3 regions of the Mesorhizobium sp. BR-1-1-10 genome follow, and region 1 is predicted to be linked to each of the others. Evidence: riboswitches for the same ligand, from Rfam matches in the RefSeq annotation. Region 1 holds a riboswitch; each other region holds the start of a gene.
What was found. Region 1 has a riboswitch for cobalamin ahead of LB555_RS12805 (aromatic ring-hydroxylating oxygenase subunit alpha). Riboswitches for the same ligand answer to the same signal wherever they lie in the genome.
Positions count from the first base shown of each region.

Region 1 (7,233 bases):
CGTCGTCGATGTGTTCGACCATCATCATCAGGGAATAGGTAAGCTCCAGAGCGGGGTCGGCGTCAAAGCATGCGATATCGGCCTTGAATCGTCCCGCAGGCGAGACATCATCCGAATCGAGGAACGACACGAGCTCCGTTTCCGGCGTGAGCAGTCTGAGACCAGCGTTGCGGGCCCGGGTCACGCCCATGTTCTCTTGCCGGAAAAGACGAATGCAGGGGTTCTCGGCCATCATCGAACGCACGGCCTCCGGCGACCCGTCGGTCGAGCCGTCGTCGATCACGATGATGTCGAGATCGGCGGCATCTTGCTGCCGCACGAGCGAGCGCAGCGCCGAGACGACATAGCGCTCGCGATTGTACACAGGCATGATCACGCTGAGCTTCACCGGGCGCCTCGTGTCAGGAAATCCTCGATCGTGCGGGCGATCTCTGCCGGGTCGATGCCGAGGGACAAACGGAAGCACGGCAGGTGGCGCGTCAATTCGCTGAAGAAGCGAAAGCCGCTTTCGCGCTCGCCCGGCATCTGGGCGATGCCGGACGGCGCCAAGGCAATCATGGCATCCCTGCGCGACACCGGCATAATCGAACTTGCTCCGCCTCCGCTGATATGTGGCACCACCAGCGCGACGATGTCCAGCATGGCGGGCACCGGCCGAGGCGCGATATCATGAATATGGAACGTGTGCTTGCCTTGCCAGTTCAGCGGGCCTTGCGCCGTTAGCCGCTGCCGCAGGCCCAGCCGGGCGAAACCTTCCGTGTCCTGCTTCAACGTCGAAAAAAGGGGGCGCGCGGTCACGCCGTCGGTGAGATCGATCAGCACATAGTCGTCGCCGACACTGTCGAGCCCGTTAAGCAGGCCGGCGGCGACGGTCCCCGATTTCCCGGCCCCGCCCGAGCCGGCAAGCAGAATACCGTTGCCGTCGATGCCAAGCGTGCCGGCATGCGTCAGCCGCATGCCGCGCGCGGCATATTCCCAGTGCAGGAAGGCGCGCAGCGGTGCTCCCGGCTCCCAGGGCGGAAAGGCATCGGCCGAGGCCATCAGCTGCACGCCGACGCGGCGGTGCGGATCGTAGACCTGCCAGAAATCCAGGTCGTGGAAATGGTGCCCGCGCAAACCGGCTTCGGCGAGCCGTTTGGCAAAACCGTGCTCGGTGAAATGGGCATCGCCCCAGTGCGCCGGCTCCGGGATGCCGTCAATGCCGGGATGCGCGATGAAGATGCGACCCGTGGACGGTGCCGGCTGGTCATGCCCGGTCTCGACAAAACCATGGCCCAATGCATCGGCAAGCACGCCGTGACCGAGATGCACGGTCAGTTCAAGCCAGGGCAGGCGAACCTTTCGCATGGTCGGATAGCACGCGGCCGCGCCTTCAGCGGCGGCGATGAGATACCTGGCGTAATCCGGCAAGGTTTCGAGCGTGACGCGCGGCATCAATCGCCTTCCATCACGCTGCGGCCGCCCCGTCAGGAAGCCTGCTTGACCGCCGGCCAGCCGAGAGGTTCCTCGACCTCGTGGATGGGATCAACGACGATCAGGTCGGCGAGGTCGTCGTGAATGCTCACATTGAGCGGCTCGTTCGTGGCGGCAAGCTCGGCAGGCAAATCGCCCGGCAAAGGCTGCGCCGCCGCGTCCAAGCGCACCAGCAAACCCAATTCGAGCAATTGCGATATGAAGCGTTCGAGTTCGGCTTGGCCTATTGTCGAGCCGCCGGCGCTCAGCCCGACCAGAGCCTGGGCGTCCGCGCCGGATGAAAGCGCCTGCCATACCTTGCTGCCGGAATCGGAAAAGCCGAAATATTTGCCATTGGCAAGATTGAGCACCACGGCCTCGCCATCGAAAGATTCGAAAACGATATCCCGGCTCGCTACCGCATAGGCGTGGGAGTCATGCGTCATTGTTGCCCCGTCCTGCATTTCCTGCCCGCCAGCAGGACCGCTTCCACCAACAACGCCTGTAAACTTTCAGGTCTTCCTTGGCAAGGTAACCTTTGCCGGCAACGCGGGACCATTTCCGGGTTCAGTCGAAAGCCGGGCGGATCAAGCCTCGATTTCAAGCGGCGACAATGGCTTGGAACAACAGGCCAGGATGAAGCCATCATCGATCTCATGATCGAGGATGCCGCCATTGTGGCTCATCTCGACGCTGCCGGAGACTTTCTTCACTTTGCAAGTTCCGCACAGGCCGAATTCGCAGGCGGCCGGTATTCGCACACCCGAGGCGCGCGCCGTCTGCAGCACGGTCTGGCCGGCGACACAATCGGCGTCGACATCCGAAAGCGCGAAGCGGATCGGCGTCGCGGCTTGGACGCAAATCGCCGCGCCGTCTTCAGCCGGCGAGGCAAACGGCGCCGGGATTTCCTCCATCGCCGGCGCGGCAAAGCTCTCCTGATGGTATTTTGCCATGTCGAACCCGGCGGCCTCCAGCATGCCGCGCACGGCGCGCATGAAAGGGTCGGGGCCGCAGCAGAAGATTTCGCGTTCGCGGAAATCGGGCGCCAGGAGCGGCAGCCGGATGGCGTCGATGCGGCCCATATGGCCGTACCAGCCCTCGCGGCTCGACCGCTCCTCGATCATGAAGCCGAGCGACAGGCCCGGCATATGGCCGCCGAGCAGTTCGAGTTCCTTGCGAAAGATGATCTCTTCCGGGCGCCGCGCGCAATTGACGAAGCCGACATCGGTCCATGGCGCGCAGTCGTTCAGCCAGCGCAGCATCGACATCATCGGCGTCACGCCCGAACCGGCCGAGATGAACAGGTATTTCGCCGCCGGGTGGCTGTGCAGCGAAAAGCCGCCGCCCGGTCCATAGGCCTTGACGTGCGAGCCGGGCGTCAGGTGATCGAACATCCAGCGTGTGCCGACGCTGCCCGCCTGCGCCTTCACCGTCACCGCGATCGAGAATGGCCGTGACGGCGATGATGACAGCGTGTAGGTGCGCATCAGCGGGCCGTCCGGTGTCGGCAATTCCAGCGTCACGAACTGGCCCGGCTTGTAGCGGAACCAGGTCTGGTTGTCGGAGCGGAAGGTGAAGGTCTTGACGTCGGGCGCCTCGTCGCTGACGCCGGTTACTTCCAGCACCTGCAGCCTGTCGTTCCACGGCGCCATCTGGTCGAGGTGGCGATAGAGCCCAAGATCAGTCATGGCGTTCATCCCTGCATACCTTTCATTTTGGGCGTGTCGTGATCCCAAAGCCGCTGCACAGTTTTGGCCGACATGCGCTAGGCGACACTGCGCAGAGCAGGCCGGCCGTCTTCGGAAAGCCGTGGGCCGATAAAGCGCGCGTACCAGTCGACGAACTGGATGACGCCGCCCTCGTGCAGCTCCGAATAGGGACCGGGCTCGTAGGCCGGCGACAGGATGCCGAAGGCGTTTTCCTCGACGATGCGGCGGTCCTGGTCGTTGGTCTCGGTCCAGACATGGGTGAGTTCGGCGAGATCGTAGTCGACGCCTTCCACGGCATCCTTGTGGACCAGCCATTTGGTCGTAACCGCTGTTTCCGTGGCGCTGACCGGCAACACGCGGAACGTCACCGCATGATCCACGAGGATATGGTTCCAGGTTGTCGGGTAGTGATAGTGCATCAGCGTGCCGATCCGGTCGGCCGAGACGCTGTCGGACAGGTTCTTCTTCACCGCCCGCTTGCCGGTCATCGTGTAGCTCTGGGCATCGCGCAGCAGCGGCGCGCGGGTGGCGCGGTATTGTCCAGCCGGGTCGATGCGAAACTTGCTGGGCAGGCCAACAGCTTCGCACCTCGCCCAGTGGGCCAGCATCTCCGGATCGCTGTCGGCGCCTTGCACGCCGGTCACGGTCGGCGCTTCCGGGAAGGTCTTGCACAGCTCAGGATGATTGCCCGCGCAATGGTAGCATTCGCGGTTGTTTTCCCAGACCAGCTTCCAGTTGCCCTTCTCGATGATCGTGCTCTCGAAGGCGATCTTGGCCTCGCTCAGCCGGTGCGGCAGGAGATAGGGCTCGATCATCGCCCGCATCGGCGCGAAGTCGGCGGGCTCCTTGGCCAGGCAGATGAAGACATAGCCGGCGACGCTTTCGCAGGCGACCGGCTTGAGCCCGAACTGGCTCTTGTCGAACCCATCGGCCATCTGGCGGGCGAACAGCAGCCGGCCGTCGAGTTCGTAGGTCCACTGGTGATAGGGACACACCAGTTTGGCGGCCATACCCTTCTCGGTGTTGCAGACGCGGCTGCCGCGATGGCGGCAGGAATTGTGGAAAGCGTTGATCTTGCCCTGCTGATCGCGCACCAGCACGACCGGATAATCGCCGATCTGCACGGTGATGAAGCTGCCCGGCTTGGGCAACTCGCAATCATGGCCGATGAAAAGCCAGTCGCGATACCAGATCAGTTCCATGTCAAGCTTGAAGTAGTCCGGGTCGGTATAGAAGGGCTGTTCCAGCGAAAGGCCCTGTCTGCGGCCGTTCAAAAGCCTCAGCATGTCGTTGCGCGCGTCCATGTCCTGTCCTCATTTTTCAAGGACTGAACTGGTGGTGATGGAGGAAGGACTGGGCGCAAGCCGGCGAAAGCCGGACAACACCATCCGCCCCTTGACCGCCCACCGCGATCAGTCGAGTTCTAGCGATCTCGGGCTGGTTTCCGGGCTCTGGAGTTGTCCTGGCGGACCATCGCGACACCTTCCCAGGCTTTCGCCCAGTGGTCTCCCGTTGCGACTTGAACTCCACCACCGTTGCGGGGGCAGCGCCGGAATCTGACCGGCTTCCCAATTCTCCGCTCCGTCGTCACGCAGCGGCACCTGAGATCGCTCGATCTAATCACGACAGGGTTTGCGACATCGGCACGAAAGCGACATCGCATCCATGCGGCGCGACACGTACGCGGGATCGTCCCGGCGCGGTTGCAGCGGGGGAATCGCCTCTTCTCGCCAGGCGCGCGGGCACCGTTTTCGACCCTCAGCCGGGCCGGAAAAGGGTTAATGGTTTCGAAAAGTGACTATTAGCAGAGTCTAAAATCGAACCGAACGGTTCGTTTCTGTTGACGGTGCGTGCAGGACGGTGTGAACGCCCAGCCTTCCGACACAGTTGGTGATCGGGCCGTGATCTTATGCAAGTATTTGATATCAAATGGAAAAATAAGACATGTAGAAGGCGTTGGTACAATTTCAAGTGGTGGAGTCATGGTCCACGCTGAACAACTTCGTGATTGGAAACGGCAAGGGGGCTCTCCCACATCGGGGCTGTCCGAACGACGCGATTTAATCCCAAGACACGCCGCTAGACGGACGGGAAAAATACTGGAGTACAAAAATGAAAAAGATCATTCTCACTGCCGCCGCCCTTCTGGCTATTTCCGGCAGCGCCTTCGCTAGCAGCGACCATTATGGTTCGAACGCCGCGACCCCCACGGCCACTGTCGACAGCTCCTACACCGCTTCGACCAAGAAGTCGGAGCCGGCTGCCCAGACGCCTGTGACGGGCGCCGACCACAACCTCTTCGGCAACAATTAATAGCGATCCCCGGCACGCGGCGGGTGACCCTGCCGCGCTGGTGGACCCTACAAATTCAGGAGTATTAAAATGAACAAGATCCTCATTGCTGCCGCTGCCGTTCTGGCTCTCTCCGGCAGCGCTTTCGCCGGCAGCGACAACTATGGTTCCAACGGCGCCAACCAGGCTGCTGCCGCTTCGACCGACAATTCGAACACCGCGTCGATCGGCAAGTCGGCTCCGGCCACCTCGGCGCCTGTCCAGCAGGGCAGCGACCGCAACCTCTTCGGCCATTAACGGCCATCCCACGGCCGGTGGGCTCTGGCCCGCCGGCAGCCGGACTTCCAAAATTCAGGAGTACCTAACATGAACAAGATCCTTATTGCTGCCGCCGCCGTTCTGGCCCTTTCTGGCAGCGCTTTCGCCGGCAGCGACAACTATGGCTCCAACGGCGCCAATCAGGCTGCTGCCGCTTCGACCGACAATTCGAATACCGCGTCGATCGGCAAGTCGGCTCCGGCCACCTCGGCGCCTGTCCAGCAGGGCAGCGACCGCAACCTCTTCGGCCACTAATGGCCATCCCACGGCCGGTAGGCTTTTGTCCGCCGGTCTGCGGGACTTCCAAAATTCAGGAGTACCTAAAATGAACAAGATCCTCATTGCCGCCGCCGCCGTTCTGGCCGTCTCCGGCAGCGCCTTCGCCGGCAGCGACAATTATGGCTCCAACGGCGTCAACCAGCCCACTGCTTCGTCGACTGTCAATGTCGATACGTCGCATACAGGTGCGATCCGCAACAGCGATTCGCCTGTCTACAAGCTGCTCAACTCGTCCGGCGACGTGCAGAAGCCGGCCCATCAGGGTGCCGATCGCAATCTCTTCGGCAACAACTAACCAGCCTGTGCAGACAACAAGAGCGGCGGGCCAGGCCCGCCGCTCTTGTTCTTTCATTACCGGACGGCCGTCTTCAGGCCGCCTTTGCTTCCGCTTCGTGGAGGGCAAAGGAGCGACCATCCGCATCGAAGATATGGAGATCGCCGGCATTGGCGGTCAGCCGCAGCGTCGAGCCGCGCTTGACCTCGACATTGCCCGGCAGCTTGGTCACCAGCGGCAGGTCGGCCCGGCCGATATCGACATAGACCAGCTGGACCTCGCCAAGCTGTTCGAGATAATCGACGGTCCCCTCGAACAGATAATCCGCACCGCTGGCGATCGCGAGATCTTCCGGCCGTACGCCGAAGCTGACCGCCGCTCCCTTTGCCGAAGCAGGTGTCGCGATCGGCACCGTCGCCTTGCGGCCGCCGACATGGCTGACGATGGTCGGATTGCCCGTCTTGTCGACCGTCGCCGGCAGGATGTTCATGGCCGGCGAGCCGATGAACTGGGCGACGAAGAGGTTGCCGGGGTTCTTGTAGAGTTCCATGGGCGTGCCGACCTGCTCGATGTGCCCGTCCTTCAGCACGACAATGCGGTCGGCCAGCGTCATCGCCTCGACCTGGTCGTGCGTGACGTAGATCATGGTCGTGTTGGGCATCGATTCCTTGAGCTTGGCGATCTCGATGCGCGTCGCAACGCGCAATGCGGCGTCAAGGTTCGACAGCGGTTCGTCGAACAGGAACACCTTCGGATTGCGCACGATGGCGCGGCCGATGGCGACGCGCTGCCGCTGGCCGCCCGACATCGCCTTGGGCAGACGGTCGAGATATTTGGTCAGCTGCAGGATCTCGGCGGCTTGCCGAACCCTTTTGTCGATCTCGGCCTTGCTTTCCCCACCGATCTTCA
Region 1 is NZ_JAIUIL010000005.1:274,908-282,140, reverse strand. Features, by position in the region: gene LB555_RS12825 (glycosyltransferase family 2 protein) at 1-388, opposite strand, end outside; gene LB555_RS12820 (serine kinase) at 385-1,434, opposite strand; gene LB555_RS12815 (PqqD family peptide modification chaperone) at 1,467-1,898, opposite strand; gene LB555_RS12810 (hybrid-cluster NAD(P)-dependent oxidoreductase) at 2,040-3,140, opposite strand; gene LB555_RS12805 (aromatic ring-hydroxylating oxygenase subunit alpha) at 3,218-4,465, opposite strand; cobalamin riboswitch at 4,579-4,781, opposite strand; gene LB555_RS12800 (DUF680 domain-containing protein) at 5,274-5,474, shown strand; gene LB555_RS12795 (DUF680 domain-containing protein) at 5,544-5,750, shown strand; gene LB555_RS12790 (DUF680 domain-containing protein) at 5,820-6,026, shown strand; gene LB555_RS12785 (DUF680 domain-containing protein) at 6,097-6,345, shown strand; gene LB555_RS12780 (ABC transporter ATP-binding protein) at 6,419-7,233, opposite strand, start outside.

Region 2 (7,233 bases), on a different contig from region 1:
CCGGCGCCATCTTGTTGGTCAGCGTGCCGGCGACGATCATGATGTCGGACTGGCGCGGAGACGCCCGCGGCGCGACACCGAACCGCTCCGAATCGTAGCGCGGCATCGAGGTGTGGATCATCTCGACCGCGCAGCAAGCCAGACCGAAGGTCATGAACATCAGCGAGCCGCTACGCGCCCAGGTGATCAGCGCCTCGGTCGAGGTGACCAGAAAACCCTTGTCGGCAAGCTCATTGTTGATTTCGAGGAAGAAGGGATCGTCCTCCCCTACCGGCCTACCGGTGTTGGGGTCGATAATACCTTTGGGCTTCGGCGCGACGAGGGTGCCTGAACTGTCGTTCAATCCCATTCCAGCGCTCCTTTTTTCCATTCATAGGCAAAGCCGATGGTCAGCACTGCCAAAAACACCATCATTGACCAGAAACCGAGCATGCCGATCTTCGAGAAGGACACTGCCCAGGGGAAGAGGAAGGCAACTTCCAGGTCGAATATAATGAACAGGATCGACACCAGGTAGAAGCGGATGTCGAATTTCATGCGGGCATCGTCGAACGAGTTGAAACCGCACTCGTAGGCGGAAAGCTTTTCGGGATCGGGGTTGCGATACGCCACCAGGAACGGAGCCGCCAGCAGCGCCAGGCCGACGACCAGTGCCACGCCGATAAACAGGACGATGGGCAGGTACGAACTGAGAAGTGCGTTCATGCAGCGGCTTTCCGTTGGCGCCAATCCACTTTGACTACAGCACCGAACCTTAATGCGGAAGCGTGACAGATTAACCGCTGAACCGTTTTAAGGGCCTATGCTGCAACGCGGCGAGGGTTAGCGCAGCACTTCCAGCGAAGCAAGTCAAACCTTGTTCAAAACACCGAGCTGGACGGCATTCCGGGAGAAACTGGTCCCATCCGCTCCTGTTTGATTTCCTTCGCCTTTAACTCCACTTTTCTCTCCTGACAGGGTTGCCGCCAAAACCCTGCTAGCATGGACGGGAATCACGCCGGGCAATGACGCCAGACAGGTCCATCAGGGACGCATACGCATGAAGGAAAAGATCTCGCTTGCCGCCGCCCGGCGCATCGCCCTCGCCGCCCAGGGATTTCTCGATCCCCGCCCCGCCGGCACGCCGGACCGCCGCCATTTCGCCCGCGTTCTGTCCCGCACCGGCCTGTTGCAGATCGATTCCGTCAGTGCGGTGGTGCGCGCTCATTACATGCCGCTCTATTCGCGTCTCGGCCCCTATCCCCTCGCTTTGCTCGACAACGCCGCCGTAACGCGCAAGCGCACCGTCTTCGAATATTGGGCGCATGAAGCCTCGTTCCTGCCGGTCGAGACCTACCCACTGATGCGCTGGCGCATGCAGCGCGCCGAGCAAGGCGATGAAATGTATCTGGGGCTGGCCAAATGGGGCCGCGAGCACGCCGCCTATATAGAAGAGATCTACCGCGAGGTCGTCGCGCGCGGGCCGATCGCCGCTTCGGCGCTCGAAGGCCAGAAAGGCTCCGGTGGCTGGTGGGGTTGGAGCCATGCCAAGCACGCCTTCGAATGGCTGTTCTGGGCCGGGCGCATCACCACCGCGCACCGGCGCGGCTTCGAGCGCTTTTACGACCTGCCGGAGCGCGTGCTGCCGCAGGCGATCCTCGATCTGCCGGTACCGACGCCTGAGGACGCGCACCGCGAATTGCTGCGCATTTCCGCCCGTGCCCATGGCGTGGCGACATCAGGCGACCTGCGCGATTATTTTCGGCTCTCGCCGGCCGACATGAAAGGCCGGCTGGAGGAACTGGTCGAACTCGGCGACTTGCTGCCGGTCCGTGTCGAGGGCTGGGACAAGCCGGCTTACCTTCACAAGGACGCCCGTATCCCGCGCAAGATCGAGTCCCGCGCTCTGCTGGCGCCGTTCGATCCGGTCGTCTTCGAGCGTTCGCGCTCGGAGCGGCTTTTCGACTTCCATTACCGCATCGAAATCTACACGCCGGCCGACAAGCGCCAATACGGCTACTATGTCCTGCCTTTCCTGCTTGGCGACAGGATCGTGGCACGCGTCGACCTCAAGGCCGACCGGCCGGCCAGTGTCCTGCGTGTCCATGCGGCCTATGCGCAGGCCAATGCACCGGCGGAGACTGCGGCTCAACTCTTCGAGGAATTGAAGCAGATGCAGGGCTGGCTTGGCCTCGAGCGGATGGAAATAACGCCTGCCGGCGATCTCGGCCCGGCGCTGTCCGACATCGCGGTGTCGTAAGCTCGCGTTGACACCACTGCCCGCAAGAGCCTAAATCCCATCCAGACGGTCTCCTCTCGGCAAAGGGAGGAGCCAAGAGGGAATGCGGTGCGGGATTGAAGATCCCAAATCCGCGGCTGTCCCCGCAACTGTGAGCGAAGAGCCAAGGCCGAAAGCCACTGGGATTGTCCCGGGAAGGCGGCTACCCAAGGCGATGACCCGCGAGCCAGGAGACCTGCCGTCTGGAATGCAAGAATCCGATCGCCTGGCGGGTTTTCCGGGCAAGGAGCCTGATGTGGATCGCGACAGCAGTTTTTCGGCTGAAACAACCGACATTTCGTCCGGCGGGGATCATCCCCTGGTCGGCATCACGGTCATCGTCTGCGCTTCCTGTCGCGACGAGACCGGCTCCGATGCCCATCCCCGGGCCGGCGAACTTTTGGCCGAAGATACGCGCCAAGCCGCCTCGGGCGAGAAGATTCGCATCCGCACGGTCGAATGCCTCGGCAATTGCAAGCGCCGGCTGAGCGCCGCGGTCCTGCGCGACGGCTGCTGGAGCTATGTGTTCGGCGATCTGACCACGACCAGCGGCGCCGATCTCGTCACCGGCGCGAAACTCTTCGCCACCTCGAACGACGGCCTCATTCCCTGGCGAGGCAGACCCGATAGCCTCAAGCGCGGCCTCGTTGCCCGCATCCCTCCCCTCGACATGCTGAAAGATTGATCATGACAACATCTCTGTCCCGCGTTCCCTGCACCGTCGTCACCGGCTTCCTCGGCGCCGGCAAGACGACGCTGGTCCGCCATCTCCTGGAAAACGCCGGTGGCAAGCGGATTGCCATCATCGTCAACGAGTTCGGCGACATCGGCATCGACGGCGAGATCCTCAAGGGATGCGGCATCGACACCTGCCCAGAGGAAAACATCGTCGAACTGGCCAATGGCTGCATCTGCTGCACCGTGGCCGACGATTTCGTGCCGGCGCTCGACCAGATCCTGTCGCTGACGCCTAAGGTCGACCATATCCTGATCGAAACCTCGGGCCTCGCTCTGCCCAAGCCGCTGGTCCAGGCTTTCCAGTGGCCGACGGTGAAGAGCCGCGTAACGGTCGATGGCGTCATCGCCGTGGTCGACGGTCCCGCACTGGCGGAAGGCCGCGTCGCCAACGACATGGACGCCCTGCAGGCGCAGCGCGCGCAGGACGAGAGCCTCGACCATGACGACCCGGTCGAGGAAGTGTTCGAGGACCAGATTGCCTGCGCCGACCTGATCATCCTGTCGAAGAGCGACCTGATGGATGCCGCCGGTTCAGCCCGCGCCAACGCCATTATCAACGAACACTCCGCCCGCGCCGTGAAGATCGTGCCGACGTCTCATGGCAAGGTCGATCCCTCGGTGCTGCTCGGGCTCGGTCTCGCCGTCGAGGACGACATCGAGAACCGCAAGTCCCACCATGACGGCGCATTCGATCACGAGCATGACGACTTCGACACGTTCATCGTCGACATTCCCTCGATCGCCAATCCCGACGAGCTGGCAAAGCGCGTCGCCGCGGCCGCCGAACAGGAAAACGTGCTGCGCGTGAAAGGCTTCGTCGAGGTCGGCGGCAAACCTATGCGGCTCCTGCTGCAAGCCGTCGGCCCGCGCGTCAATCATTACTATGACCGCGCCTGGACCGCTGGGGACGACCGCCGCTCGCGGCTCGTCGTTATTGGCCTCAAGGGGCTGAACCGCCCGGCGATCGAACGTATCCTCGCCGGCTGATTTTCAGGCCCGGGCCGCGATGCACATCCTCACCACGACCTCCGCCTCGCTCGACGACCTCGCCGAGCCTGTCGATCTCAGGCAGACGCCAGCGGATATCGTGGCCCTGTCCTTCACCGACAGCGATCTCGCCGGACTGGCCGCGGCGTGGAAGGCCGATGCCGGTCGCCTGCCCTCGATGCGGCTGGCCGCACTGCGCGACCTGCGCCATCCCATGTCCGTCGACCTCTGGATAGACAGCGTCGCCCGCCACGCCAAAATCATCCTGGTGCGCATTCTCGGCGGCTACGACTGGTGGCGCTATGGCTGCGACCAACTGGCGGTGATTGCCCGCGAACGCGGCATCAAACTGGCGCTGCTTCCCGGCGAAAGCCACGACGAGGATCTCAGGCTGGTCGAAGCGTCGACGCTGCCGCGCGCCGAACTGGACGGCCTGCTCGGCTATTTCCGCGAGGGTGGCCCAGCCAATATGGGCGCGCTGGTGCACAGGCTGGCAGGCCTGGCTGGACAGGATGCGCCCGTCGCCAACCCGGTGAGCGTGCCGAAGGCCGGTTACTATCAGGCTGGATTGGGGGTCGCGGAGGAGCCGGCCGGTTCCAATAGCGGCACTCCCATCATCCCGATTCTCTTCTACCGATCGATGCTGCTTGCCGCCGATGTCGCCCCGATCGATGCGCTGGCCGAGGCTTTGCGCTCCAGGGGATTGGCACCGGTCCCGATCTTCGTTTCCAGTCTGAAGGATCCGGTGTCGCTGGCGTTCGTCGAAAATGCCATCGCATCGCTGAAACCCGCCGCGATCGTCACCGCGACCGCGTTCGCTTCCGGCGCCGAGCCCGGCGTCGAAACCCTGTTCGACCGCGCCGGCGCGCCCGTCTTCCAGGTCATCGTCGCCACCACGCGCCGTGACATCTGGGAAAACAACCAGCGCGGCCTGGCGCCCGCCGACCTTGCCATGCATGTCGTGCTGCCCGAACTCGACGGCCGCATCCTCGCCGGCGCCATTTCCTTCAAGGCCGAGAGCGATATCGATCCGGCGCTTGGCCATCGTGCGTTGGCGAACCGGCCGGAACCGGATCGGCTGGAGCAAGTGGCGGGTCGAGTCGCGGCTTTCATCCGGCTGCGCGAAACGAAGCGGGAGGAGCGCAAGCTCGCGATCCTCATTCCCGATTATCCCGGTGCCCCCGGCCGCACAGGCTATGCGGTCGGGCTGGACGTGCCGTCCAGCGTGCTGGCCATGCTGCGCGACTTGAGCGAACAGGGCTATGCCGTGGAGGGGATTCCGCAAACGCCGCGTGAATTGCTGGATTTGCTGGAGCGGGGCGACGGTGGGCTGAGGCTGGAAGACTATGACTCCTTTTCGACGGAGTTACCGACGTCTGCAACTGCCGCTGTAGAGGCTGCTTGGGGCAGAGCGGAAAGCGAGACAGGTTTGCGCTCGCACACACCTTCGCTATCAGGCAAACACCACTTCCCCTTCCGCGCCGCCACCTTCGGCAATGTCACCGTGGCCCTCGCCCCCGACCGGGGCCGCTCGGCCGATCGCCGCGCCGACTATCACGACCCGACCCTCCCCCCGCGCCATGCCCTGATCGCCTTTGGCCTGTGGCTGCGCAAATCGCTCGGCGTCCACGCTCTCGTCCATGTCGGCGCCCACGGCACGCTGGAATGGCTGCCCGGCAAAACCGTCGCGCTGTCGCAAACCTGCTTTCCCGAGATCGTCACCGGCGCATTACCCGTCATCTATCCGTTCATCGTTTCCAACCCAGGCGAAGCAGCGCAGGCCAAACGGCGCATTGCCGCCGTCACGCTTGGCCATTTGCCGCCGCCGCTGGCAGGCGCCGGGCTGGACGAGGACCAGCACAAGCTCGAGCGGCTGGTCGACGAATACGCCCAGGCCGACGGGCTCGACCGCCGTCGCCGCGACCGGCTCGCCAGGCTGATTGTCGAAACCGCGCAAAAGACCGGCCTTGCCTCGGAAGCCGGCGTCGCCAAGACCGACGCGCCCGACGAAGCGCTGCGCCGCATCGACGCCTGGCTCTGCGACCTCAAGGATTTCGCCATCAAGGACGGGCTGCACATCTACGGCCGCGTCCCCAACGACGAACCAGACTCCGTGCGCCTGCAAAGCGCGAACGCCGAGAAAGCCTCCCTGCTCGCGGCGCTCGATGGCCGTCACGTCAAGGCGGGCCCGGCCGGCGCACCCGCGCGCGGTCGTTCCGATGTTTTGCCCACCGGCCGCAACCTGTTCACCTCGGATCCGCGCACCATGCCGACGCCGACCGCCTATGATCTTGGCAAAGCCGCAGCGGAAGAAGTGGTGCGCGGCTACATGCAGTCGCATGGCGACTGGCCGCGTTCGCTGGTGATCGATCTCTGGGGTTCGGCCTCGCTGCGCACCGGCGGCGAGGAAGTCGCGCAGGGACTGGCCTTGATGGGCTGCCGGCCGCAATGGGACACTGCCACCGGCCGCATCACCAGCATCGAGGTATTGCCCCCGGCGGCGCTCGGCCGCCCACGTGTCGACGTCACCTGGCGTATATCAGGTCTGTTCCGCGACATGTTCCCGACCCAGATCGCGCTGATCGACGCCGCCGCCAAGGCCGTTGCCGCGCGCGACGAGGACGATTCGGAAAACCCGCTCGCCGCCAAAACCCGCGCCGACGGCAAGGTCAGCCCACGGATCTTCGGCACTTCGCCCGGCACGTACGGCGCCGGCGTCGAAGACATGCTGTCGAGTGGCGACTGGACGGCGCGCGAAGAGATCGGCCGCGCCTATCTCGACGCGACCTCGCATGCCTATGGCGGTGCCGGCGGCGAAGGCGTCTCGGCACCTGGAGCGTTTGAAGGCCGCATCGCCGAGGCCGATCTTCTCGTCCACACCGGCGACGACCCCGGCCGCGACATTCTCGAAGGCTCCGCCGACGTCGCTTTCATCGGCGGCTTCTCGGCCGCCTTGGCCACACTTGGCAGGAACGCCGACATCATCGTGCTCGACACCACGGATCCGCAGAGGCCGAAACCGCGATCGGTCGCCGAGGCGGTCTCGCGCGTGGTGCGCGCCCGTGCGGTCAATTCACGTTTCATATCGGGCCAGATGCGCCACGGCCCGCGCGGCGCCTCCGAATTCGCCGAAACCGTCGACCGGCTGGTCGGCTTCGCCGAGACCACCCATGCGATTTCAGGCGCGCTGATCCAGGCCGTGCACGATGCCTATCTTGGCGACGCCGACGTCCGCGCCTTTATCCTGCGCG
Region 2 is NZ_JAIUIL010000019.1:46,565-53,797, reverse strand. Features, by position in the region: gene LB555_RS28780 (NuoB/complex I 20 kDa subunit family protein) at 1-349, opposite strand, end outside; gene LB555_RS28775 (NADH-quinone oxidoreductase subunit A) at 340-705, opposite strand; gene LB555_RS28770 (winged helix-turn-helix domain-containing protein) at 1,040-2,239, shown strand; cobalamin riboswitch at 2,269-2,476, shown strand; gene LB555_RS28765 (DUF1636 family protein) at 2,514-2,942, shown strand; gene cobW (cobalamin biosynthesis protein CobW) at 2,945-3,982, shown strand; gene cobN (cobaltochelatase subunit CobN) at 4,002-7,233, shown strand, end outside.
Region 2: another riboswitch for cobalamin. It lies ahead of LB555_RS28765 (DUF1636 family protein); the one in region 1 lies ahead of LB555_RS12805 (aromatic ring-hydroxylating oxygenase subunit alpha).

Region 3 (7,233 bases), on a different contig from region 1:
ATGAGGCAATCCTGCAGCCTTGTGCCGAAGGACAGGAGGGCAACCTTGCTGCCTTCCCGGACGACGCGGCCTTTGCCGATCTCCAGAACAGAGCCGCGCTCGGGCATGTCGACGCCGACGCCGTTGCCGCGCGGATAGCGGAAGGCGATCGGCCCGTCGTCATAGCTGGCGGCGGTGCGCACCATGTGACGCAATTCCGCCTCGTCGGCCGCGGCCATTACGACAAAGCCCGGCAGGCTTGCCAGGAAGGTGGTGTCGAACGCGCCGCAATGGGTGGCACCGTCGGCGCCGACAAAGCCGGCGCGATCGATGGGGAAACGCACCGGCAGTTTCTGGATCGCGACGTCATGGACGACCTGATCGTAGGCACGCTGCAGGAAGGTCGAATAGATCGCGGCGAAGGGCTTGTAGCCTTCCGTCGCCAGGCCGGCGGCGAAGGTCACCGCATGCTGCTCGGCAATGCCGACGTCGAAAGTCCTTGACGGAAACACCTCGCCGAACAGGTCGAGGCCGGTGCCGCCCGGCATGGCGGCGGTGACGGCGACGATGCGGTCGTCCTCGCGCCCCTCCTGGATCAGGCTTTCGGCAAACACCTTGGTGTAGGCCGGTGCATTGGCTGGCGCCTTGGCCTGTGCGCCGGTGATGACGTCGAATTTGTTGACGCCATGATACTTGTCGGCAGCCGCCTCCGCCGGCGCGTAGCCCTTGCCCTTCTGGGTGACGACATGGATCAGCACCGGACCCTTGCCGTTGTCACGGACATTTTTCAGGACCGGGATGAGATGCTCCAGATTGTGACCGTCAATCGGGCCGATGTGATAGAAGCCGAGTTCCTCGAACAAGGTGCCGCCGGTGACGTAACCGCGCGCATGCTCGACCGCGCGGGTGATGGCTCGATCGGCCCGCTTGCCTAGATAGGAGGTCAGCTTCTTGCCAAAGTCGCGCAGGCCGACATAGGCCTTGCCGGAAGCCAGACGCGCCAGATAGGCGCTCATGGCGCCGGTTGGCGGGGCGATCGACATGTCATTGTCGTTGAGGATGACGATGAGGCGCGCATCGAGCGCGCCGGCATTGTTCATCGCCTCATAAGCCATGCCGGCCGACATGGCGCCGTCGCCGATGACGGAAATGACATTGTTGCGGCCACCTGAGAGGTCGCGGGCGGCGGCCATGCCGAGGCCGGCCGATATCGATGTCGAGGAATGGGCGGCGCCGAACGGGTCATATTCGCTCTCGGCTCGGCGGGTGAAGCCCGACAACCCGCCTTCCTGGCGCAAGGTGCGGATGCGGTCGCGACGGCCGGTCAGTATCTTGTGCGGATAGGCCTGGTGGCCGACATCCCAGATCAGCCGGTCATCGGGTGTGTTGAAGACATAATGCAGTGCCACGGTCAGTTCGACCACGCCAAGGCCGGCACCGAGATGGCCGCCGGTGCGCGACACCGCGTCGATCAATTCGAGGCGAAGCTCCGATGCCAATTGCGGCAAGTCGCTCTCGGCCAGCGTGCGCAGGTCGGCCGGGACGCGAACCCTATCGAGAAGCGGCGTATGCGGCGTTGCGTTCACGTTGGGCCCAGACTTTCTGTTCATCGGCGGGATAGGCCGCCGGCCGGCGAAAGTAAATGCGTGTCGCTGACGCGGACGGTCAGCCCCTCACCGATCTTCTCAGCCTTCCGGCAGCGGGATGAATTCTTTCTCATCGCCAGGAACGATATCGAAGCGGCCGGTCTTCCATTCCTGCTTGGCCTGCTCGATGCGCTCCTTGGACGAGGAAACGAAATTCCACCAGATGTAGCGCTTCGAACCGAGAGACGCGCCGCCGAACAGCATGAAATGCGCACCCGTCGATGACGATATGACGATCTCGTCGCCGGGCCGGAACACCAGCAGCCGTTCCGCTGGAAAGACATCACCCGAAATCGAGACCTCGCCCTCCAGCGTGTAGATGGCGCGCTCCTCGGCATCGGGCGGGATTTTGACGCTGGCGCCGGGCGCCAGCCGCAAATCTGCATAGAGTGTCTCGGAATCGGCCCGCACCGGAGACCGCAAACCCTGGAAATCACCGATGACGACGCGGCCGCTGACGCCTTCGGCGTCGATTTCGGGAAGCCGCAGCGCCGCTGTGTTCTCGAACACCGGCGCCACCTCTTCCTTGCCGTCCGGCAGAGCCAACCAGGTCTGCAGGCCGGAGATCGACATCGGCGCGCCGCGCAATTCCTGCGGCGTGCGTTCGGAGTGGACGATGCCGCGACCGGCCGTCATCAGGTTCACGTCGCCGGGTTGAATGACCATTTCGGTGCCGAGCGAATCGCGGTGCCTGATCTTGCCGTCGAACAGATAGGTCACGGTCGACAGGCCGATATGCGGGTGGGGACGGACATCGAGCGCCTGGCCCGCGCGCATGATCGCGGGACCCATTCGATCGAAGAAGATGAACGGCCCGACCAGGCGCCGCTTGGCGGTCGGCAAGGCGCGACGCACCTCGAAACCGCCAATGTCCTTGGCGTTAGGGATAACCATCAGCTCGATCTGGTCGCTGGCGAAGGCATCGCCGGCCTCAGGGTCCTTGCCGGGGAAAAAGCTCATGAACTCTCCTCGTCAGCGGTCAGTGGGCGCTTGGGCATATCAGGCGAACCGGATCGCCGCTTTCGCTTTTAATTTGGCCGCCACCTCTTCGCGATTGCGCGGATGCTGGTGGGTTTCGAGGGAATCGAGCAATTCGCGTGCGGATGCCGCGATGGCTTCGACCGCATGATCGAACGCATGCTGGTTCTTGGCAGAAGGCCGCGTCGTGCCGCTCAGCTTGCGGACAAACTGCAGTGCCGCGTCGCGGACTTCGTCGTTGGTTGCCGGCGGATCAAAATTGAACAGGGTCTTGATGTTTCTGCACATCGCTTCCGTATCTCCTCTTGTCCGTTTCAATCGGGACGAACTGTATCCTCAATGATGATCGTGTCCAAAAACCGGTAAGGCTGCTCCGGACCTCAGTCCGCGTCGAGCGGCTCGGTTCCAACCGGCTTGCCGTCGCGCGACAGCCTGATCTTCTCGACCTTGTCCTCGGCGGCCTTCAGCAGCCGGTCGCAATGAACCTTCAGCGCCTCGCCGCGCTCGTAAATCCGGATCGACTGGTCGAGCGGCACGTCGCCACGCTCCAGATCATCGACGATCTTCTCCAGTGCGTCGAGTGCCTGTTCAAAGCTCATCGCCTTGACGTCTTCGTTGATCTCACCGGTCATCATTTATCCTTTCATCAGTCGCCCGACATGGGCGGCGACCGAAAATGCCAATCCCTGCAGATCGTAGCCGCCCTCGAGCAGGCTGACGAGCCGGTTGCCGCCGTGGATTGCGGCGCGCTGCATCAGCTGGCCGGTCGCCCAGTCGAAATCGTCTTCGGTCAGATTGATTTCCGCCAGCGGGTCGCGATGGTGCGCGTCGAAGCCGGCCGAAACGATAATCAGATCCGGCGCGAAATTGTCGAGTGCCGGCAGCACGCGCGACAGGAACGCATCGCGAAACACCTCGCTGCCCGTCCGAGGCGCCAGCGGCGCATTGACGATGTTGCCGGCGCCGGTCTCACTCTTCGCGCCCGTGCCGGGATAAAGCGGCATCTGGTGCGTCGAGCAATAGAGCACCGAGGGATCGTCCCAAAAAATATCCTGCGTGCCGTTGCCGTGGTGCACGTCCCAGTCGACGACCGCGACACGCTCGGCGCCGTGCTTCTTCTGCGCATAGCGCGCTGCGATTGCCGCCGTGTTGAAGAAGCAGAAGCCCATGGCCGTGGTCTTTTCGGCATGGTGGCCGGGCGGACGGGCGGCGACGAAAACGTTGTCGGCGCGGCCCGCAAAGACGTCGTCGACGGCAGCATTGGCGGCACCGATCGCCGTAATCACCGCTTGCCAGCTTTTCGGGCTGGCGGTGGTGTCGGCGTCGATGCGGGCAATGCCTTCGTCGGGGATGGCGGCGCGGACACGCGCGACGAAATCGGCGGGATGCGCGTAGAGGATGGTCGCCTCGTCGCCGTGCGGTGCCTCGACGCGGTCAAGCGTGGCAAAAGCTTCGTCGTCGAGCACGCGCTCGATGGCGCGCAGGCGGTCGGGCCGCTCGGGGTGACCGGGCGGCGTGATGTGTTCGAGAAAGATCGGGTGCGTGTAGAGACGGGTGGCCATGCCCCCTATCTAGTGCCCCGGCGTCGTGATGGCCATGCGTTGCGGCTTGATCGCTGGGGAAAATCGAACCTGCGTCCATTCATGTCGCTGCGGGCATTGGCGTCGCCGGCCCTTCGGCGTAAGGTCGCAACCACTGCCTGGTGCCCGCCGGGCTGTTTGTTTTAGCGGCATTCTGCGACGCCAAGTGATTCCACTTGGCTGCAAATGCCTTGGCGGGAGAATCGGGAACACGGTTGAACTCCGTGGCGTGCCCAACGCTGTGAGGGGGACCGCGCCGGTAAATGCCACTGTCGATGACGGGAAGGCACCGGACGCGGGTCGATCCCGAGCCAGAAGACCGGCCTGGCAGGCATCGTCATCCGCATGGTCAGGCGGATGACATCGATTGCAATCGCAAGGGGACAAGCGATGCCGGAAGCTATGACCGCTCCAATGGGCGATGGATTTGACCAGATTGCGCGCGACGCTGTTTACCGCGCCATCTTCACACGGCGCGACGTCCGCAACCATTTTACATCGGAGACGATCGACGACGAGGTGCTGGCGCGGCTGCTGCTTGCCGCCCATCACGCGCCGTCGGTCGGCTTCATGCAACCCTGGAATTTCATTATCATTCGCGATGCCGCGTGGCGGGCGGAAGTGCGCGACCTGTTCCTGGCCGCGCGAGAACGGGAACTGCCTGAAATCGAGGCAGAACGGCAGGCGCTCTACCGCAAGCTCAAGCTCGAAGGCATTTGCGAAAGCGCTCTAAACATCTGCATCACCTGCGACCGCGAGCGCTCGAAAGGCTCGCCGCTGGGGCGCTGGCACAATCCGGAGATGGATCTCTACAGCACGGTCTGCGCGGTGCAGAATTTCTGGCTGGCGGCACGCGCCGAGGGCGTTGGCGTCGGCTGGGTCAGCATCATCGAGGCGCAAGCGCTGAAAAGCCTGCTGGCCATTCCCGATCAGGTGACGCCGATCGCCTATCTCTGCGTCGGCCGCGTTTCCGAATTCGCACCGAAGCCGGATCTCGAAACACACGGCTGGGGCCGGCGGCTGCCGTTGCCCGAGCTTATCATGAGCGAGACTTTTCGCGGACAAGGCGAAGCGCTGCTCAAATCAGCAGTGGCGCGCCTCGGTACCGTCGCCGGTGCGCCCGCGAGGCCGGTTGATCAGCTCGTCGCGCCGGCAGTGCCCCACCGTGAGCCACCGAAAGAAGCCAGTGCCCTGTCCTTGAGTTCCCTGAACTTCGACGAGGCTTCGGCCAGCCTGGCGTCCCAGGCGGCATCGGGCACCTGACCCTCGATGGTCTTGAAATAGACCTGCATCAGGCAGGCAATGGCGAACGGCTCGATGAAGGCCGCCTTGAAAGCCCAGGCAAAGACGATTGCCAGCACGAAAGCCCAGCCGGCGAGCTGCCCGGGCATGACGTAAAGAATAGCGGCTGCCGGAGCCAGCATCAGCAGGAAAATCACGAACGACACGCCCCACATGATGACCCCTAGCCAGACGGCGTTCTTGACCATGGTCTTGCTGTTCTGGGCGTAGAGCACGACGCCTTGGCGCGCGGTTTCGAACGGCGAGGACGAACTGACGCGGATGTTGTAGCCGAGAATGATCTCGTCGACATAGGTCAGCGACAGGCGAATCACCGTGTTGAGGAACGAAACCAGGCCGCTCAGGCCAGGAATGGGCAGGAAGGCCGCGATGCCGCCGAGCAGGCCGGTGATGGCGCGTATGGCGCCCTTGACCAATTGGTCGACGACGAAAAGGATGTTGGCCTCGGCAAAACGCTCGGTCACGACCTCTTTCGCGTAGGCGATCTGGTTCTGGCCGTTGGGAATATCATGGCCGTCGATCAGATGCACCATGACGGCGATATGGCCCGCCTTGACGACGTAGAGGATGTATTCGCGGATCCAGTAGACGGCGATCGAGACGATGCCGAAACCGACCACGCCGCCCCACATCGCAAAAGACAATGGTCCGTCGGGATCGGTGGAAATATGGCCGACGCCATAGCCGACGGAGGCGCCGGTGCCGGTGGCCACGATGTAGGCCAGCGTGATGCCGAAATAGACGATCATGCGAAAGACAATGAAAGGCCAGGTCCGCATCATGATGGACACCGACCTGCCGATATCGAAATCCCACATGCCCCGAATCTCCCCTCAGAGATGGCTGCGGAGGATGCGCTCAAACCGGCTATTGTCAATTGCAGGCAGTGGCGGGACTGCCATGGTGGTTCATCTTGAAAGCGCTTCCGGCTTTTTCAGCAGGCCTTCGAGCAATTGCTTGAACGCGGCCACCACCATCTTCGATGTCGTTTCGGGATCTTGCGAATTGGCGATGCGCTGCGCGGCCTGGCTGCTCGCCCCATTGATCAGCCGCGCTGCCGACTCCGGGTCGACGCCGGGGACGACCACCCCTTCCCGCTGCAGCGCTGTCAGATGATCGGTCATTGAACCGACGCAGGCATTGGCATTCGACCACAGTGCCGGATCGCCCAGCACAGCCGGACCATCCCGGAACATGATGCGCTGGATTTCCGGCTCCAGCGCCATTTCGATATAGGTGGTGCATTCGTCCACGAAATGCTGCCAGCGGGTCGGCGCCCGCGACGCGACCTCATTCACCCGGGCCGCCATTTCCGCGTCGATTTCGGCGATAACCGCCTCAAGCAGTCCCTTCTTGTCGCCGAAGTGATGATAAAGGGCGCCGCGCGTCAGCCCGGCCGACGCGGTGAAATCATCCATCGACGCTTCGGCATAGCCGATGGTACCGAAAGCCTGGCGTGCCGCGGCGATCAGCTTGGCGCGTGTTTCGGCGATCATCTCCTTGCGCGGTCGATGCATGCTTCTGGCCTTACTTACATACGCTCCGTATGCCAATTGACATACGCGACGTATGCTCTATTTAACACTTATACGTCTCGTATGTAATTGTCGAATCGCCCCTTGTCGAGGAACAGGATCATGCAAAACCCCTATTCGGAAATCTTTCGCGCTCCCGGAGCCAGGGGCTTTGCCGCCGCCGGCTTCATGGCGCGCCTGCCGATCGCCATGGCCCCGATCGGCATCGTGGCG
Region 3 is NZ_JAIUIL010000007.1:44,239-51,471, forward strand. Features, by position in the region: gene dxs (1-deoxy-D-xylulose-5-phosphate synthase) at 1-1,589, opposite strand, end outside; gene LB555_RS16505 (pirin family protein) at 1,665-2,585, opposite strand; gene LB555_RS16510 (DUF2277 domain-containing protein) at 2,625-2,891, opposite strand; gene LB555_RS16515 (exodeoxyribonuclease VII small subunit) at 2,984-3,235, opposite strand; gene LB555_RS16520 (histone deacetylase family protein) at 3,239-4,165, opposite strand; cobalamin riboswitch at 4,344-4,526, shown strand; partial or broken gene bluB (5,6-dimethylbenzimidazole synthase) at 4,598-5,203, shown strand; gene LB555_RS16530 (hypothetical protein) at 5,320-6,303, opposite strand; gene LB555_RS16535 (TetR/AcrR family transcriptional regulator) at 6,394-7,002, opposite strand; gene LB555_RS16540 (MFS transporter) at 7,123-7,233, shown strand, end outside.
Region 3: another riboswitch for cobalamin. It lies ahead of bluB (5,6-dimethylbenzimidazole synthase); the one in region 1 lies ahead of LB555_RS12805 (aromatic ring-hydroxylating oxygenase subunit alpha).